DNA from 2 places in the Halobacillus sp. ABA4_118 genome. Region 2 is predicted to be linked to the other one. Evidence: predicted binding sites of a transcription regulator. Region 2 holds the regulator's gene; the other holds the start of a gene.
The links. The regulator NrdR, encoded in region 2, represses ribonucleotide reductase genes. The targets are predictions, from matches to a motif close to AACACNATATATNGTGTT.
Positions count from the first base shown of each region.

Region 1: ACXAGL_RS00160 (vitamin B12-dependent ribonucleotide reductase) is a predicted target of NrdR. The motif match lies at 1,838-1,855, and genes of this name have one in related genera.

Region 1 is NZ_JBSWWS010000001.1:26,638-34,265, forward strand. It holds gene ACXAGL_RS00160 (vitamin B12-dependent ribonucleotide reductase) at 1-1,731, opposite strand, end outside; gene ACXAGL_RS00165 (rhodanese-like domain-containing protein) at 2,104-2,484, shown strand; gene gcvPB (aminomethyl-transferring glycine dehydrogenase subunit GcvPB) at 2,541-4,001, opposite strand; gene gcvPA (aminomethyl-transferring glycine dehydrogenase subunit GcvPA) at 3,994-5,343, opposite strand; gene gcvT (glycine cleavage system aminomethyltransferase GcvT) at 5,365-6,465, opposite strand; glycine riboswitch at 6,530-6,617, opposite strand; glycine riboswitch at 6,621-6,708, opposite strand; gene ACXAGL_RS00185 (DEAD/DEAH box helicase) at 6,869-7,628, shown strand, end outside.
Region 2 is NZ_JBSWWS010000001.1:271,391-279,018, reverse strand. It holds gene polA (DNA polymerase I) at 1-51, shown strand, start outside; gene mutM (DNA-formamidopyrimidine glycosylase) at 68-907, shown strand; gene ACXAGL_RS01505 (manganese efflux pump) at 952-1,548, shown strand; gene coaE (dephospho-CoA kinase) at 1,561-2,160, shown strand; gene ACXAGL_RS01495 (glyceraldehyde-3-phosphate dehydrogenase) at 2,291-3,325, shown strand; gene speD (adenosylmethionine decarboxylase) at 3,555-3,932, shown strand; gene ACXAGL_RS01485 (cytosolic protein) at 4,100-4,474, shown strand; gene nrdR (transcriptional regulator NrdR) at 4,514-4,978, shown strand; gene ACXAGL_RS01475 (replication initiation and membrane attachment family protein) at 5,037-6,389, shown strand; gene dnaI (primosomal protein DnaI) at 6,407-7,339, shown strand; gene ytxC (sporulation protein YtxC) at 7,496-7,628, shown strand, end outside.

The DNA.
Region 1 (7,628 bases), 240 kb from region 2:
CACCAGTTTGTTGCCTTCTTCTGAACCATAGGTTGTTTCACAATAGATCAGGAGATCATGGAGACCCATGACACCAAGGCCTACACGACGCTCACCAAGGGCCTGTACTTTATTTTCCTCCAGGAAGTAAGGAGTAGCATCAATCACGTTATCCTGCATACGGACACCACGTGTAACAGTTTGTGTAAGTTTTTCAAAATCGACCGTTTTATTTTCCTTATCCGCTACAGACGCCAGGTTTACGGCCGCCAGGTTACAGACGGAATATGGCGCAAGTGGCTGTTCCCCGCATGGATTGGTCGCAACGACCTTCTGTCCATAAGCTGTCGCATTTGTCTTTTCGTTGGCATTATCAATAAAGAAGATTCCCGGTTCTGCTGAATACGTCGCGCAGACATTAATCAGATTCCACAGCTCTTTCGCTTTAATGGATTTGTAGGCCCGCACACCGAAGCCGCGTTTTTCCCACTCGCGTACATCGCCGCTCTCATGCCATTCTTCATTATAGGCGTTCATTTCCTCTCCCGTGTAATTCTCTACATCAGGGAAACGAAGCTGGTATTCGTCATCATTTTCCACAGCTTCCATGAACTCATTCGTGATACAGACGGAAATATTGGCTCCTGTCAGGAATTCTGAATTATGAACGGAATACGTCCCGCCGAGGGCCAGTTTTTCCTGTGCTTCCTGCACGCTTTGATCTGTAAAACCACCCTGACCCTGAATGTGCTTGTAATTGACGACACTTTGATAAAGGTCTTTTTCCACTTCGGTCAACGGCGTGAATTTCAGCTTGTCCTTCGCCAGTTGTTTAATGTTTTCATCTTCCGTATTTTCAATAAGAAAACGGAGGATACGCGGGTTCTGCATCTTGGAAATAATGAATTCAAGAATGTCTGGATGCCAGTCTGCCAGCATGATCATCTGGGCACCACGTCTGGATCCCCCCTGCTCCACCAGGTGGGTCAGCTTAGCAATATCATCCAGCCATGAAACGGAACCGGATGATTTCCCATTCACCCCGCGGGCGAGCGTGTTCCTCGGGCGCAGGGTCGATCCGTTCGTCCCGACACCACCGCCACGGGACATGATTTCCATGACTTGTTTACGGTGATCCGAAATGCCTTCCCGTGAATCCTGGATATAAGGCATCACGTAGCAGTTGAAGTAGGTCACATCCGTATTGGAACCTGCTCCGTACAGCACACGGCCGGCAGGTATGAAATTCAGGCTGGATAACTCCTCGTAAAATTCCTCAAAGCTCTGCGCCTGTCTTTCCGGATCTGTTTCCACCTCTGAGAGTCCTGTCGCATTTCGTAAAGCAATTTGTTCATAATAAACTTCCAGCGGTTTATCGATGGTATCAAGATTTCTTTTAATGACGCCGGTCTCTCTTTCTTCCTCACGGTCGAGAACGTTCACGAACTCGTCTTCCACTTTTACAAACGCTTCGTGGGTCTGCCAGTCAACGGACTGAATGAAACCGAATCCGCGAGCCGGAAACTTCGGATCGTCTTTTACTGTAAGTACGACAAAATCCCCTTCGGACAACGTCAGCTTTTCTGTATCTTTAAACGCATAACGGTCGAGCATGACAAGCCTGGATACCCCTTTGTGGGTAATGGACATGTTGTCCGTTACCGGGTGGACCTGTGGGAACTGTTTGATATCGGCATTCAGCCGGTCTATGTTGATTTTTGTATGCACATCTTTAGAAGTTGTCGTCTGCATGTTCGCATCTCTCCCTTATCTTGAAAAAGCCAATTCCATAATTGATATATGTAACATACCACATATACAGATTTTTAATCAATATATTGTGTTTGTTTATTATTCGATCACCATATATTGTGTTATTGAACGAATGTGTTGAATTTTGTCAATCAGAAAATCGTAAGATACAGTTAGAAAAAAGCAGGGAATAAGAGGAAAGCACCTCTCATGTCTTTTTTTTTCGATTTTTCCTGTCTTGCATCTGTTAAATCGATATAATCCCCTCCAAAACGGCATTTTTTTTCAGGCAGGAAGAAAAATTTTTTTGAAATACCCGCCCTTCCCTTCTATAATAGATAAAAGAATAGAGAAAACAGGGGGGAAATGAAAATGGAATTATGGATCTTACTCGGAGCACTTGTTCTACTTATTGCTTTCGGTTTGTATAGATTCTTCAAAACAAGAAAAATCTTGAACACGATATCTGAAGAAGAATTCCGTCAAGGTTACCGCAAAGCTCAGCTGATTGACGTCCGTGAACCGAAGGAATTTGACGGGGGTCACATCCTCGGAGCGAGAAATATTCCGCTCTCACAGCTGAACAACAGACTCGTGGAAATCCGCAAGGACAAACCCGTCTACTTGTACTGCCAGAGCGGCGCACGGTCTGCACGTGCGGCAATGACCCTTCATAAGAAGGGGTACAACGACCTGAACATGCTTGAAGGTGGCTTCAAGAAATGGACCGGCAAAATTAAGACGAAGAAATAACGAAAAATATCACAACACAGGAAAACCGGCTCCCCACGAAGGGGGCCGGTTTTTCTCTACTCCATCGGGTGGCGGAGAACAGGCTTCCTTGCTGCCTGGGTTTCATCCATCCGGCTGACAATCGTCGTATGAGGAGCTTCCTGAACCGTCTCCGGCTCATCTTCTGCTTCCTTGGCTATTTGAAGCATACGATCGATAAAGTCATCAAGAGTTTCCTTGGATTCCGTTTCCGTCGGCTCAATCATCAACGCTTCCTCCACATTGATCGGGAAATAGATCGTCGGCGGATGATAGCCGAAGTCAAGCAGGCGTTTAGCCATATCCAGTGTTCGTACGCCGAGTTTTTTCTGACGGCGGCCCGACAGAATGAATTCATGTTTACAGTGCCTGTCAAAAGGAAGATCGAATGCTTCCTGCAGTCTGCGCATCATATAGTTGGCATTCAAAACGGCGTATTCACTTACTTTTTTCAATCCCTCCGGTCCCATTGTGCGGATGTACGTATAGGCCCGCACATTGATTCCGAAATTCCCATAATAGGGCTTCACCCGGCCGATGGAACGTGGACGATCATCATCGAATCTGTACCAGCCGTCTTTTTTCGTAAGGATCGGCTTGGGAAGAAACGGCTCAAGCTCTGCCGTTACACCTACAGGACCTGATCCCGGACCACCGCCACCGTGAGGGCCTGTGAAAGTCTTATGCAGGTTCAAGTGGACAACATCAAAGCCCATGTCTCCCGGCCTTGCATACCCTAATACAGCATTCAGATTGGCGCCGTCGTAATACAGTCTGCCACCCGCTTCATGAACGATGGCCGCCATTTCCTCAATATCCTCTTCAAACAGACCGAGCGTGTTCGGGTTTGTCAGCATCAGTGCAGCTGTCTGATCGTCTACGACACGCTTCAGGTCTTCAAGGTCCACTAATCCCCGCTCGTCTGATTTTACCGTCACGGCTTCGAACCCAGCTACCGTAGCAGAGGCAGGGTTCGTACCGTGGGCCGAATCAGGCACAATGACTTTTGTCCGCTGATGATCACCATTCGCCTCATGGAAGGCACGAATCATCATAAGTCCTGTCCATTCGCCATGAGCACCTGCCGCAGGCTGAAGCGTGACGGTATCCATACCTGTAATTTCCGCGAGCGTTTCCTGAAGATCATACATGAGGTGGAGCGCCCCCTGAACCGTTTCCTCCGGCTGGTACGGATGGATATGGCTGAAGCCGGCCAGTCTGGCTACATCTTCATTCATTTTCGGATTGTATTTCATCGTACACGATCCAAGAGGATAAAACCCGGAGTCCACCCCGTGGTTACGTTTGGACAGACCTGTGTAATGCCGCATAATCTGCAGCTCGCTGACTTCCGGCAGATGAGGTGCGTCCTGTCTCACATACTTATCTTCAAACATCTCATCAATATCGGTATCCGGCACATCCAGTTCAGGAAGACTGAACCCAGTGCGGCTCTCCTGACTCAATTCAAAAATCAATGGAAAGTCTTGGTTAGCCATTCAAATCCCCCATTTCCCCTGCGAAGGTGTCGATTTCTTCTTTTGTACGGATTTCTGTAACCGCAATCAGCATACAGCCTGCCAGACGTTCATCTGTACGTCCAAGGTCATACCCACCAATAAATCCTTTCTCCAGAAGCTGCTGATTGATCTCTTTCACAGGCTTCTTCATGCGGATGACCAGTTCATTGAAAAAGGCTCCCTTATACAAAACTTCGATGCCCCGGGATTGAAGCTGTTGTTTCATGTATAACGTCTTCTTAATGTTCATCGCCGCCATCTTTTTCAATCCCTGCTTCCCTATGGACGACAAAGCGACCGAAGCAGCCAGTGCATTCAATGCCTGGTTGGAACATATGTTGGAAGTCGCCTTATCCCGGCGGATATGCTGTTCACGCGCTTGAAGGGTAAGGACGAAACCTCTGCGTCCACCCTCATCCACCGTCTGGCCCACTAGACGGCCGGGCACTTTTCTCATCAGTTTTTTCGTTGTTGCAAAATAACCGCAGTGCGGACCGCCATACTGGGCAGGGATTCCGAACACTTGAGCATCGCCGACGACAATATCAGAGCCAAACGCACCAGGCGGAGTTAAATACCCGAGCGCAAGCGGATTGCTTGAAGTAATCATCATCGCCTTTTTCTGCTTGTCTACGAGGTGGCGGATGGAATCAAGCGGCTCCGCCTGACCGAAGAAATTAGGATATTGAACGACCACTCCAGCTGTATCTTCATCGAGGTGATGTTCCAGCTGTTCAAGGTCTGTCAAACCTTCCTTGTGGTCGATTTCGATGATTTCAACCCCCGGTCCCTTGGCGTAGGAATGAATCACAGCGAGAGATTCTGGATGGACTGCTTTGGATACAAGCACTTTTTTCTTTTTCGTCTGTCCAGCAGCAAGGTTAACGGCTTCGGCCAATGCTGTCCCGCCATCATACATAGAAGAGTTGGCGACATCCATGCCTGTCAATTCACAAATCATCGTTTGAAATTCAAAGATCGCCTGCAGCTCCCCCTGGGATATTTCCGGCTGATAAGGGGTGTAAGCCGTATAAAATTCAGACCTTGATATGACGTGGTCAACAATGGAAGGAATGTAATGATCATAAACCCCTGCTCCAAGAAATGACGTATGGGATTTGAGGTTGACGTTCCGATCGGCTGTATCCGCCAGTTCTTTCATCAACTGGTATTCATTTTTCGGCGGCTTAATATTTAAATCACCTTGAAACCTTACGCGTTCAGGAATATCAGCGAACAATTCTTCAGATGACTGGACACCGATGGTCTCAAGCATTTCTTTTTTATCTTTTTCCGTCATAGGCAAATATCGAAATTCCATTGTTCCATCCCCCTCAGGTATTTATCTTTTGTAGAAAGGTGTCGGGACGACCCTGGCCTTCAGGCGTCTCTTCCGAACCTGAACCGTTACTTCTGTCCCTTCCTCTGTATACGCACGGTTAAGTAGAGCGAGTCCGACATTTTTACCCAATGTCGGCGACTGGGTCCCTGTTGTTACAAAACCAATCTTCTCATCGCTGTCATAGACCTCATAATGAGTACGCGGAATACCTTTATCGAGCATTTCAATACCGACCAGCTTCCGCTCGGGCCCCTCTTTTTTCTGTTTAACGAGAGTTTCCTTCCCAATGAAATCCTCTTCCTTTTTTATTTTGACGGCAAAATTCAGACCGGCTTCAATCGGCGTAATATCACTGCTCAACTCCTGTCCGTAAAGAGCGAGGTTCGCTTCAAACCTGAGCGTATCTCTTGCACCGAGACCGATCGGACGCAGCCCTTCCGGCTCACCTGCTTTTAATAGAACCTGCCAGAGATCCGGCCCTGAAGCTGAAGGAAGGTAGATTTCAAATCCATCTTCCCCTGTGTAACCTGTGCGGGAAACAATGGCGCTGTCCTGCACTCCATCAAGGGAAACGCCCTGTTCAAATCGGAAAAACTTAATGGCGGACACATCGGTATCCGTGAGCTTTTGAAGAATCTTTTCTGCTTTTGGCCCTTGAACAGCCAGTTGAACATACGTATCAGAAACATCCCTCACAGACACATCGCCCTCGGCGTGACGTTGAAGCCATTCCAAATCCTTTTCCCTGTTCGCCGCATTGACGACTAACAGATACGTGTTTTCAGAAAGGTGGTAAACGATCAAATCATCAACCGTCCCTCCATTTTCATAGCACATAATCGTGTACTGTGCTTTTCCAGGGACGAGCTTTGAAGCATCGTTCGTCAGCATTTTCTGTAGAAAAGCCAGGCTGTCGGATCCTTCGATCATGATTTCCCCCATGTGAGACACATCAAAAAGACCAGCCGCATTTCTTGTCGCTGCATGCTCCTCTTTAATGCCGGAAAAATGCACCGGCAGATCCCAGCCTCCAAAATCAATGGTTTTCGCTCCAAGCTTTTCATACTCGGGATATAAAGGTGTTCGTTTCAATTCTGTCAATTCAACCACTCCTTTACGTCGTTCCGCCCATAAAAAAAGAGACTCCTCCGCTATAAGCGGGAGTCTCTGTCCGTGAACCAGAAAGTTTCACACCTGTGGAGGGTGTTTGCTTCTTGGGTGGTCCGCCCGTAGAAGGCAGACGCTCTCCAGAGCTGCGTCCTGCAGAGGTCTTTTTGCCTGAGAGATTCACAATTCTGCTTGCTCCTTCGGCGCCCTTACAAGGGTCTCTCCCTCTGCAGTCATTCGCGTTTGTATTTTCCTAGATTTTACCGGGCATACTATCGTGTAATGTATGGATGACACTTCATTTCCCGTTCATTATATCATGCGTGTCCGGCAAAGAACACGAAAATTCTACAACAATTCACAATCTTAAAATATCGGAATCCGGAGGGTTGTTTCCATGTTTACCATTCATCCAGATCAAACGTTCATCCACTCTCTGTCCAGCCATCTTGACCAATCGGAACATCTGGCCTCCTGGGAAGGATTTAAACTGGCCTACCAGGCTGCCCAATTCAAAACCGTGCCGGAATTCGGAGGTCTGCTGGCACTTGATCACCTTCCTCATGTAGACTTTATGGATCATCAGATAGAAGCCGCGGAAACCGTCGTTCATCACATGAACGGCCGTGCGATTCTGGCTGATGAGGTCGGACTCGGAAAGACATTGGAAGCCGGGCTGATTTTAAAAGAATACATGATTCGAGGCCGAGCTGAAAAAGTGCTCATTCTTACTCCTGCATCCCTCGTTAATCAGTGGATTCAGGAATTGAATGAAAAATTCTACATCCAGGCTGCATCCCCGAGAAAAAAGCAGGCGTCCTGGAAAGAGTGGGATGTTGCGGTTACATCCATTGATATGGCTAAAAGGGACCATCACAGAGAAGAGATTCTTTCCCAGGAATACGATTTTATCATCATTGATGAAGCCCATAAGCTGAAGAACCATCAAACGAAGAATTATCAGTTTGTCCAGTCTTTAAAAAAGACCTACTGCCTTCTTCTCACAGCCACCCCCATCCAGAATAAGCTGAGTGATTTATTTAACCTTGTATCCATCCTGAAGCCCGGATATTTAGGAAACCTGACGGACTTTAAAAAGAAATATCAAAAGCATGCCCGGGAAGAAGAGCATATCCAGCATATTCACTCCCTTGTCG
Region 2 (7,628 bases):
CCATTGAAAGTGGATTCCTCTTATGGAAATACATGGTACGATGCGAAATAAGTAAGGAGAATGAAAGATGCCGGAATTACCAGAAGTGGAAACTGTAAGAAAAACTTTAAAGCATTTAACCGTAGGAAAAGAAATAAAGGATGTCTCCATTTTCTGGGGGAACATCATTAAACAGCCGAAGGATCCCAATGCCTTCGGTGACCTGCTTAGAGGACAGTCCATCATCGATATCGATCGTAAGGGGAAGTTTCTCATTTTCCACCTTGATGACATTGCCCTCGTTTCCCATCTGCGGATGGAGGGGAAATTCGGCGTTTATGATGGAACACTTGAGAAACCGAAGCATACCCATGTGATTTTCCATTTTACAGATGGAACAGAGCTCCGCTACAACGATGTCCGGAAGTTCGGGACGATGCATGCGTTTAAAAAGGGCGAGGAAGCCTTGAATAAACCACTGGTCCAGCTCGGTCCCGATCCTTTTGACGAAGCTTTCACCCTCGATTATTTTCATCAGAGGCTGCTGAAAACGAGCCGCAACATGAAGGCGGTGCTCCTTGATCAGTCCATTGTTGCCGGTCTTGGCAATATCTATGTAGACGAAGCGCTGTTCCGAGCCGGCCTTCACCCGGAGAGAATTGCCAATACATTGACGAGAGAAGAGGCCGAAAGCATCCGGGAAGCGAGCATCACTGTCATTCTGGAGGCGATTGAGCAGGGAGGCACGACGATCCGCTCCTACTTAAACAGCCAGGGTGAAATCGGAATGTTCCAACAGCAGCTCCGTGTGTATGGAAAGCAGGATATGGAGTGCCTGAACTGTGGGACACCGATTGTTAAAACGAAAGTCGGCGGCAGGGGCACGCACGTCTGTCCAGTCTGCCAGCCGCTTCACGTATCTGAATAAACAGCCATATACTATCCCACTTCCATGTTAAAGGAGTGGGCGGTATGGGCATCGGGATGTTCATTTTTTTATTTGTGACAGCCGTGAGTGTCGACAGCTTCGGGATTGGCTGTGTGCTCGGGTTGAAAAAAGTAAAACTCGCATTCTGGGGCATTGTGGTGATTGCCTCTGTTTCAGGTATGGTTTTTCTTCTTTCCTCCTACTTTGGTCAGCTGCTCGTTCATGTTGTCAAACCGGAGATGGCGGAAAAGGCTGGAGCGGTGGCCTTAATTGCCATCGGCATTTATTTTTTAAGACAGTTTTTTAAAAAACATACTGAGGATCAGCAGGACCCCTGGCTGAACCCTGCAAAAGTTTTGAATGATCCGGTGACCGCTGATGTGGATAGGTCCGGAGGAATTCAAGGAAAAGAAGTGTGGCTGCTTGGAACCGCCCTCTCCCTTGATACTATAGGGGCGGGCATAAGCGGAGCGCTGATCGGTCTTCCCGTTCTATTGACGGGTGGGCTTATCGCTTCATCTACGTTTCTCATGCTTGGAACTGGGATGATGGCCGGTGCAAAATTGACGAACAGGGTGGAAAGCATCTCCATTCTCCCGGGGGTTCTATTAATAATCATCGGCTTGATCAAGCTATCGTAAAGGAAGGGTTTTATGACACTGGTCATTGGTTTAACCGGTAGTATCGCAAGTGGAAAAAGTACCGTATCCCGCATGTTCGATGAGTGGGAGATTCCTGTCATCGATGCGGATCAAATATCAAGGGATGTCGTCCGCCCCGGTGAGCCTGCCTATGAGGACATCGTACGGGTTTTTGGGAAAGACGTCCTTTTTGAGGATGGAACACTGGACCGGAAAAAGCTCGGGAAGGTGATCTTCAGCAGTGAAGAACGAAGGAAAGAACTGAACGGCATCGTTCACCCTCGTGTCCGGGAAGAAATGATCCGGCGGCGGGAATCTTATAAAACAAAAGAAGCCGATGCTGTCGTCCTGGATATTCCCCTTCTATATGAGAGTGGACTGACGGATTATGTAGAAAAGGTGCTTGTCGTTGCGGTCGATGAGGAAACGCAGCTCCAAAGGCTGATGGAACGGGATGGCTCATCGAGGGAAGATGCGCAGAAGCGGATCGCTTCGCAGATTCCTGTCACCCGCAAAGCGGAAATGGCGGATGCGGTGATCGATAATAATGGAACAAAAGAGGAAAGCTTTCTCCAATTAAGAGACATACTTCACCGGTGGAACCTCGTATAATAACACGTCTGAGAAAGACGTGTTATTTTTGTGTAAAATTATTGAACCCACTTCAAAAGCGCTTACAATATGTTATACTATTCCTAGAAATGATCCAAAAAGTATATCATATATAGGGGGCTGGAACATCATGGGGAAAACAAAGATCGCCATTAATGGCTTGGGAAGAATCGGACGTATGGTATTCAGACAGGCGGCAGTAGATGATACCGTGGAGCTTGTGGCTGTCAATGCCAGCTATCCTGCTGAAACGATCGCTCACATGGTGAAATATGACAGTGTTCATGGACGATTCGACGGAGAAGTACGTACGATTCCTGAAGGGTTAATGGTAAATGGGAAGAAAATCAAGCTCTGTTCTACGAGAAACCCGGCTGAGCTCCCTTGGAAAGAGCTTGGTGTGGACATCGTAATCGAAGCTACCGGGAAGTTCCGTACGAAGGATGAGGCTGCTCTCCATCTGGATGCAGGCGCAAAAAAAGTCATCATTACAGCTCCGGGTAAGGAAGTCGATGCGACCATTGTGATGGGGGTCAATGAGGATTCCTATTCCCCTGAAACGCATGATGTTATTTCCAATGCTTCCTGCACGACCAACTGTCTGGCGCCGGTAGTCAAAGTGCTGGAAGATGAATTCGGTATTGAAAACGGCTTGATGACGACGGTTCATTCATTTACCAATGATCAGAAGAACCTGGATAACCCTCACAAGGATCTGCGGAGAGCCCGAGGGTGTACACAGTCGATCATACCGACCTCCACAGGGGCAGCCAAAGCCCTGGGAGATGTCATTCCAAGTATGAAGGGAAAGTTGAATGGAATGGCTTTACGTGTACCGACACCGAACGTCTCTTTAGTGGACTTAGTCGTCGATCTAAAGAAAGCGGTTACGAAGGAAGAGTTGAATGAAGCGTTCGCATCTGCCTCACAGAGGGACATGAAAGGCATTCTGGAGTACAGCGATGAACCTCTGGTATCCATCGATTACACGACCTCTCCGTCTTCCGCCATCATTGATGGGCTGTCCACACAGGTGATGGAAGGCTCAAAAGTGAAAGTGCTTGCCTGGTATGATAATGAGTGGGGCTACTCCTGCCGCGTTGTTGATCTGGCGAAATATGTGGGAAAATTATTGAAACAGGAAAGGACGGCGAGAGTGTCTTAAAGGACGCCTCTGATTCCAGGTGAAGACTCTTCACGGCCCTTTTCAGGCTTCTTAAATATATCTTGCAAAAACGGGATAAACCCTTTATACTTTCTTTTGAACTTCTGAATTTCAAAAATCTTCATGTCTACTCAAAGGGTTAGGACCTCTCAGGACTAACTTTCCCCCGTGGTAGTACATGGCCGCAATTTCAGAGGGGAAGAAGTTAATGTACAAAGGGGGATCCGTTATGGATACAATGGGAAGACACGTAATTGCTGAACTATGGGATTGTAATGAATCAAAATTGAACGATATGTCGTATATAGAACAGGTTTTTGTTGATGCTGCACTGAAAGCCGGTGCAGAAGTGAGAGAGGTGGCTTTTCACAAGTTTGCCCCTCACGGTGTTAGTGGAGTTGTTATCATTTCAGAGTCACATCTGACGATACACAGCTTCCCGGAGCACGGATATGCAAGCATTGACGTGTATACGTGTGGAGACCGGATCGATCCGAATGTAGCTGCGCACTACATTGTGGAAGCTTTGGAAGCCGGCCGGAATGAAACGGTTGAAGTACCAAGAGGGATGGGTCCTGTAGAAGTCAAGGAAGCCCGTGCTCTGTAAACGCTCAAAACGAGAAAGTCATGCAGAAGGTTCTGCATGGCTTTTTTTTCTGCTTACCTATTGGATCAGGCTGTCTGCCCTCTCCTTCTGTAAAACCGTTTCTAATTTTTTAAAGTCATGTTAAAATAAATTAAGATTATGTCGAATGGACTGAAGGAGTCAGATTAGTGAAAGCATTTATTTCCAGGTATCTCAGCACTCATTCCGAAACCAGTGAACAGCATAAGGACACGGCGCTTATCACACACTATTACAAAGCCAAGCATGATGAGGTTTTCCGCGCCGTGGAAGAAATGTTCCCTTCACCATCTGAGATCAAAGCCGTCTCCAGGGAGCGCGGAGAACTGACGATCACTTATAAAGGAAAACGGCGGGCGTTTGTTGTCGCAACAATTATTATGGTCCGTCCGTTCCGCACGGCCGTGGACTTTTCGGTCACCACTGATTCAGGAGGCCCTGTGGATTTCGGCTACAGCCGTAATCTGATCGTGCAGTTCTATGAACAGCTGGACCGGCAGTTTACAGCTGTGGATCCCGGATGATCAGATGATGAAACGAAGACGATGTGGAGTTGATCAAAGGTGAAGTGTCCAAACTGTCACTACAAAAGCACGAAAGTGCTCGATTCAAGACCAATAGAGGAAGGTCAGACAATCAGAAGACGGAGAGAGTGTGAACAGTGCGGCTTTCGTTTTACAACGTTTGAGCGGATTGAAGAGGTCCCTCTGATTGTCGTGAAAAAAGAGGGAACGCGGGAGGAATTCAGCAGGGAAAAGTTGATGCGTGGGTTGATCAGAGCCTGTGAAAAGCGTCCGGTTGAAGTGGAAAAGCTTGAAGCCGTTACGCTTGATATTGAAAAGGAACTGAGGAACCGCGGCGTTTCAGAAGTGCTGAGTGAGGATATCGGTGAAATGGTCATGGGCCGTCTCTCCGAAGTTGATGAAGTGGCCTACGTCCGGTTTGCGTCCGTTTACCGGCAGTTTAAGGATATAAACGTATTTATTGACGAATTGAAGGAATTAATTAAAGATGATCATGACGAATGAGCCTGAGCCGGCTCATTTTCTTTTTCATAGATTTGGATGAACGAAGGAGGTGTAGACGATGAATCATTCCATTGGCAGACTGCTGCCTGTAGACGGTTTTAAAATCAGGAACGGCGGAGAAATGCCTCGAAATTTTCATCGTTCGTTATCCCATCTATACCAACCGATTGTTGGACGTCTGGCTGTATCTCTCTACCATATACTGCTTTCTGAAGCGGATCTTGCGGATCAGGATGCGATTCAGACCCACCATTCATTGATGGCTTACCTTTCCGCTCCTCTGGATAAAATTTATGAAGCCAGGGGGAGGCTGGAGGCTCTTGGATTGCTGAGAACGTTTCGGTCGAACGAAGAGAGCGATCAGACCGTCTATATATATGCGGTCCATCCCCCTTTTACGCCGGAGGAATTTTTCCAGGATGACATGCTCGCGCTTCTCCTGACCCATGAGTTGGGTCAGGAGAAGTATGAACAGGTAAAAAGCCGATTTGTTAAGCCCGAGCCTTCGGTGGAAGGATATGAAGAAATCACGGCTTCTTTCGACGAAGTGTTTCATCATAAAATGATAGAGTCTGTGCAGAGGGAAACCGAAGTGATTGCGGAGCAGAAGCGTTTTCAGGAATACCGCGGTCCACGAACCTCGGAAAGCCGCGTCGATTTCACCTGGCTCCGCCAAGCCCTTCAGAAGAGAATGTATCCAAGTGAACGGATTTTAACGGGGCGGAATAAGAAACTGATCATTCAGCTGGCGACGTTGTATGATTTGTCCAACGTGGAATTGGAAAAAGCGGTGACATGGGCTATAGATGAAAATCACTGCTTGGTCGAGGAAGAGTTTAAGGCTGCCTGTCACGATTTTATGAAAGAAGAAAAAAATGTACAGCCCGCCTCTGTCGATGATCGTGAGAAATGGGCCTCCATGGAAAAAGAGACGACAGGATCCAAGGAAGACCAGTTTGTTGAAATGCTCGAGCAGATTTCTCCGAGGGAACTCCTTGAGGATTTGTCCAATGGCAACCGTGCATCGGAACAGGATTTGAAGCTGATCCGGGATGTTATGACCGAACAAGGCATCACAGCCGGGGTTATGAACGTGCTTGTCCATTATGTGATGTTGAAAACGGATATGAAACTGTCGAAATCCTACATGGAAAAAATCGCCAGTCATTGGGCGCGTAAAAACGTGACCACTGTGCGCCAGGCCATGAATCTGGCCAAGGCAGAACATCAGAAATATCAGCAGTGGGGCCGTCAGAAAACACAGAAGCGGACTTCCCAAAAAGACGAAGTTATTCCTGTCTGGTTTAATAAACAGGAAGAGAAGCAGCCTGCCGCCGCGTCTGCTGAGCCTCAGGTCGATAAAGAAGATATCGCAGCCAGAATCGCGAGGCTGACCAATAGAGGAAACTAGAGTAAGGGGTGAATGGAATGGAGCCCATTCAGCAATCGTTGAAAAAATGGATGAAAGATAACAAGCAGTTTCAGCAGCGCTACAATCAAATGAAAGCGGAAGTCCTGGGCTCTGCTGAAGTCCAGCGTCTGATGCACGAAAATGAAGGCCTGGATGAAAAAGCGGTGGAGAAGCATTTGATCAAGCTTTATGAATACCAGACCCAATCGAAAAACTGCGAAAAATGTCCGTCGAGGGAGGGGTGTATCAACATCCTGCCCGGATACGTTCCATCGTTGGAGGTGGAGGGAACCGACATCAAACTGATTTATGATAAATGCAGACGCCAGCGTTCACAGGAACAGCAGTCGTATCAGAAATCATTGGTAAGCAGCCTGCATATGCCGAGAGAAATCCTGGAAGCATCGCTGGAACGAATGGATCTGGAAGACCCCGACCGCGGAGGGGCGGTAGCGCAAACCGTCAAGTACATTGAAACGCTCGGGGAGGAGCTTCCTGCAAAAGGCCTGTATTTCCATGGACCGTTCGGTGTAGGGAAAACGTATTTCCTCGGGGCCATTGCCAATGCTCTCAGTGACAAGCAGATCCCATCGATGATCATTTATATGCCTGAATTTGTAAGGGAAATGAAATCATCCATCAAAGATGATTCCCTCAATGATAAAATTACCGCCTTTAAGGAAACGCCGGTGTTAATGCTGGACGATATCGGGGCAGAATCCCAGTCGGCCTGGTTCAGGGATGAGATATTAGGCAGTATCCTGCACTATCGGATGATGGAGCGTCTGCCCGTCTTTTTTACGTCCAACTATACGCTGAACGAACTTGAAAAAGTGTTGATGACAAGCAGCCGCGGCGATGTGGAACAAGTGAAAGCCAAGCGGATTACCGAACGGATCAAACAGCTGAGTGAAACGGTTTATGTCGGCGGTCAGAACAGACGTTCATAAATCTTTGCGAACAGGAAGGTCAGTGACATGATTTACCTATCCCTCTCATAAATATAACAAAGAAAAGACGAGCCGGTCTTGATGATATTTTCTATGCTTCCGGGAAGCATTGATGATAGACATAGGATGGAAAGTCGGGATGAGGGGGGAATTCTGGTGTTTGACTTATCTTTTTCCAAGCGTCTGGAAGCCGAAACGTTTTATAATGCCATCGTTTCCGAGCAGAAGCTGTGGGTTTATGAGGAGAACGGGAAACATTTTTCTGTCACATTGATGCATGCTTCCTCAA